One region of the Pseudomonas triclosanedens genome, then DNA from elsewhere that is predicted to be linked to it. Evidence: riboswitches for the same ligand, from Rfam matches in the RefSeq annotation. Region 1 holds a riboswitch; the other holds the start of a gene.
The links. A riboswitch is a leader RNA that binds a small molecule or an ion and turns the genes downstream of it on or off. The one in region 1 is predicted to bind cobalamin.

Region 2: it holds a riboswitch for cobalamin, as region 1 does, so the genes downstream of both, btuB (TonB-dependent vitamin B12 receptor) here and cobW (cobalamin biosynthesis protein CobW) in region 1, are expected to answer to the same signal.

The regions. Positions count from the first base shown of each region.
Region 1 covers NZ_CP113432.1:749,750-751,945, reverse strand. Annotated here, with positions in the region: gene OU419_RS03575 (CbtB domain-containing protein) at 1-117, opposite strand, end outside; cobalamin riboswitch at 224-445, opposite strand; cobalamin riboswitch at 505-699, shown strand; gene cobW (cobalamin biosynthesis protein CobW) at 795-1,847, shown strand; gene cobN (cobaltochelatase subunit CobN) at 2,032-2,196, shown strand, end outside.
Region 2 covers NZ_CP113432.1:1,739,742-1,741,937, reverse strand. Annotated here, with positions in the region: gene btuB (TonB-dependent vitamin B12 receptor) at 1-1,051, opposite strand, end outside; cobalamin riboswitch at 1,166-1,391, opposite strand; gene OU419_RS08240 (FUSC family protein) at 1,414-2,196, opposite strand, start outside.

The DNA.
Region 1 (2,196 bases):
AAAGCCGGCGAAATACACCAGCAGCGCACCGAGCAGGCTGGCGCCAACGGCCAGGGCGATGCGTTTGGAAAGGGGGAGTGAAGTGGTCGACGCGTGCGTCAGGGTGCTGCTGGACATGAACGTTCCCTCTGAAAATCCGAGTAGAGAACGCAGAGGTTGAACGCATTCGAACGCGCCGCAATCGGTCGCGCCACGGCCTGCGCCCGCCCACCGCGGGTTTGCCAAAAACGAAGTTTTCCAGGCCGGTCTCCGGGCTTGCGACGCCAACCGGAAACTCCGGCCGGATGGGCCAGCCTTCCCATGCAGTTCCTGCACAGTGGCTACTGACGACCCTCGATGCGCTTACCGTTGCGGGGGCAGCGCCGGACTGATCCTTGCGGACGCACCGGCTTCCCGTTTCACCTCGCGCGCGACGGCGCGAGACACCTGAAACCTCGGTAGCTGACCATGAAGCCCTGCAAGCGTCAACCGATCCCCGGCGATTGACCACCCCGGCGCCGCTGCGTAGCCTTGCCGCTTCGAGGTTCTCCGGCGCAGGCCGGAGCTAAGAGGGAACGTGGAAATCTTCGGATGCGCCACGGCTGCCCCCGCAACTGTGAACAGCCTGTTCTTTCACACGCCACTGCCGACCACGGCGGGAAGGCGAAAGAACAATCCAGGGCTGTGAGCCAGGAGACCTGCCTCGAACAGCATCACGACAACCGGGCGGGGTGATCCGGTGGCGACCTTCGTTGCGCGGCAAAACCGCGTGCGCGCCCTTCATCCGCCTTTCGAATTCCGCTTACGAGGCGCGCATGAAAACCCTGGCCAAACTCCCCGTCACCATCATCACCGGCTTCCTCGGCGCCGGAAAGACCACCCTGCTCCGCCACATGCTGGATAACGCCGAAGGCCGCCGTATCGCGGTGATCGTCAACGAGTTCGGCGAGCTGGGCATCGATGGTGAAATCCTCAAGCAATGCTCCATCGGTTGCAGCGAAGAAGAGGCCGTGGGCCGTGTCTTCGAACTGGCCAACGGCTGCCTGTGCTGCACCGTGCAGGAAGAGTTCTTCCCGGTGATGCGCGAGTTGGTGGCGCGCCGTGGCGAGCTCGACCAGATCCTTATCGAGACCTCCGGGCTGGCGCTGCCCAAACCCCTGGTGCAAGCCTTCCAGTGGCCGGAAATCCGTAACGCCTGCACCGTGGACGCGGTGATCACCGTGGTCGACAGCCCGGCGGTGGCCGCAGGCACCTTCGCCGCCCACCCCGATCAGGTGGACGAGCAGCGCAAGCAGGACCCGAACCTCGACCACCAATCGCCGCTGCACGAACTCTTCGAGGACCAGCTCGCCAGCGCCGACCTGGTGGTGCTGAACAAGGCCGACCTGCTGGATGCGCAGACGCTGGCAAAGGTCCGCGCCGAAGTCGCCGAGGAACTGCCGCCGGCGGTGAAGATCGTCGAAGCCAGCGCCGGCCAGCTACCGCTTTCCGTACTGTTGGGACTGAACGCCGAAGCCGAGCTGCACATAGACAGCCGAGCCACTCATCACGACCACGAAAATCATGAAGACCACGACCATGACGAGTTCGACTCCTTCCATGTGGACCTGCCGGAAGTGGACGAGCGCGCCCTGCTCGACGCATTGAGCGCGCTGGTCGAGCGCCACGCCGTGCTGCGTATCAAGGGCTTCGTCGCCATCCCCGGCAAGCCCATGCGCCTGCTGGTGCAAGGCGTCGGCAAGCGCTTCGACAAGCACTTCGACCGCGCCTGGCGCAGCGATGAAACCCGCGGCACCCGCCTGGTGGTGATCGGCCAGCAACTGGACCAGGCCGCCATCAGCAACGAGCTGCGCACCGCCCTTTCCTGATAACGGCGTAGGGTGGCGTGGAGCGCAGCGATACCCACCGCTGTTGATGGGTATCGCAAGCTCCACCCATCCTACGACCGTGCCAATTCCCTATAGGAGCGGGCTTGCTCGCGAACAGCCTCGCAGAGGGGCCTGATTCGCGAGCAAGCTCGCTCCTACGAAGAGCTAGAAACCGAGCAACCCCATGCACCTGCTGCGCACCCAACCCGGCGGTTTCGTCCCCGACGACGGCATCGCCCACCTGGCACAGACGCCCGCCGAACTGGTGATCCTCTGCAGCGGAGACTCGCACCTGGCGCTGCTCGCCGAGGCCGCCCGCGAGCTGCCGGAGGACTACCCGAGCCTGCGC
Region 2 (2,196 bases), 990 kb from region 1:
CATAGTCGGTTGAGCTGCTCAGTTCGTCCTGCTGCCAGTCGTAGCCCAGGGTCAGCGTGTGGCCCGGCGCGAAGTCGATATCGTTCTGCCAGGACGCCGTATCCCGGCGGCTGTCGAAGCGCGAGTAGAAAGCGCCATCCTGGTAGGCATCGGACTTGTCCTCGCTGCGCCCGGCGGACAGCGTCACCCGCCAGGGCTCCAGCGGAGCGAAACGCGCATTGCCGCCGATCACCCGCAGCACGCCGTCGTTGTAGGCATCGAAGCCTTGGGTACGGCGGCTGTTCACGGTGTCGAAGTCATTGTGCGAATCGGTTTGCAGCAGGCTGCCATCCAGCTCCAGGCCGTTGCCGAAGCGATAGCCGGCACGCAACGAGCCGGAAAGGTTGCGGTAACCGTCGCGGTCCGGCTCATGGCCGCTGGCGCCGTTGGCCTTGGCGTCGATGCCGGCGGTGTCCAGGCTGGAAACGCCGAGACTGAACCAGCCGCGCCCATCGCCGGCGGAAACGCCCGCGCCGCCTTGATAAGTACGCTGGCTACCGGCGCCGGCGTAAGCCCAGGGGCTGAACCCTGCCTGCGCGCCCTTGCGCGTGAAAATCTGGATGACCCCGCCGATGGCCTCGGAGCCGTAAAGACTGGAGCGCGGCCCGCGCACCACCTCGATACGTTCGATCAGCTCCACCGGCAGATCCTGGAACGACGCGCCGCCAGAGGACACCGAGCCGGCCTTGACGCCATCGATCAGCACCAGCACATGGTCGGATTCGCTGCCACGCAGATAGAGGCTGGTGGCCTTGCCGGGGCCGCCATTGCTGGCCAGGGAAATACCCGGCAGCCGGCGCAGCAGGTCGGGAACCGATTGCGCCTGGCTGCGCTCGATGTCGGCGCGGTCCAGCACGCTGACCGAAGCGAGCGCCTGCTCGGTGCGGCGTTCGGTGCGGGTGGCGGTAATCAGTTGATCGTCGAGCGCCAGCGGCTCGCCGGGAGCCGCCTGGCCGATGCAGGAAAAGCCGCCCAGCGCCAGGGCTGTCGGCCATAGAAGAAAATGCTTCACGTGTACTCACTCCGCCGCTCTCACCCGCGCGGCTCTGACCAGTAAAGGCAGGCGGAGGACGGAAACGCCCCGGGGCACGGAGGCCGGCCAGAGCGAGCGACAGCGCCTCCCGCGATGCCATGCGTGCAGCAGGCCGGTCTCCGGGCTTGCGAGTGGAGCCTTGGCAGACTCCCGGAGCCGCGCCTTCCCATGCCTGCGGCACAGTGGCGAAATGCGGCTCGATGCTCGCTTACCGTTGCGGGGGCAGCGCCGGAATGTTCGACCCGGCGGGGTCGAATTCACCGGCTTCCCTGTTTCACCCCCGACTTGCACCGGGGGCACCTGAAGCAGGCGCGCAGCTTAGTGGCTGTCGCCAGCCACGGTCAATTGCGGCGACCTGTCACCCCCTGGGTGAAAAAGCGTGCCGGCGCGAACGCCGTTGCCTCCTGGCACCAGCGCAGCCAGATCGAACGCAACTGGCCGACAGCGGCCCGTGCCTGTCGGCGCTGGCCTTCCAACAGCCAGCGATTGTCCTGCAGCGCCATCAACAGGGCGTCCTCGACCTCATCCAGCGCGTGCTGCCGGCCACTACGCGGCCCGCCGTCGAGCAGCAACTGCCGCAACCGCGCCAGATAGGCGTCCCGCGCTCGCCGCAGCGGCCCGCGTGCGCTACCCAGGCTATCGCGCAGGAATAACACTTCATCCGCCAGCGCCAGACCGAACAGCCCGCCCCGCCACTGGGCACGGCGTTCCTGCGGCAGGCTGTCCTGGTATTGCACCAGACGCAGCAGACGGTCGGCACTGCGCCCATCGAACCAGGCCTCCAGCCTGGGCAGCGGCCCACGGGTCAGCCGTGCCAGGTCGGCCAACAGCGCACCGAGCACCCGGCGATAGTGGCGCCGCCCTGGCCGCAGCTCCACCAGGTTGAACACCAGCACCGCGAACCCCACGCCCAGCACCGTCGCCAACGCCGAATTGAGGAAGTGGTCCAGGTCATAGACCATCTGATTGCTCGGCCCCACGTTCTTCACGAAGAAGATGCAGAAGGCCGAGGCCATCGCGGCGATGGTTGGCCGTGTCATGCACAGCGCCGCAATGAACAGCGGTATGCCGAGCACGCTATAGAGCGCAGCGAATCCTTCGCACAGCGGCAGGATCAACAGCAC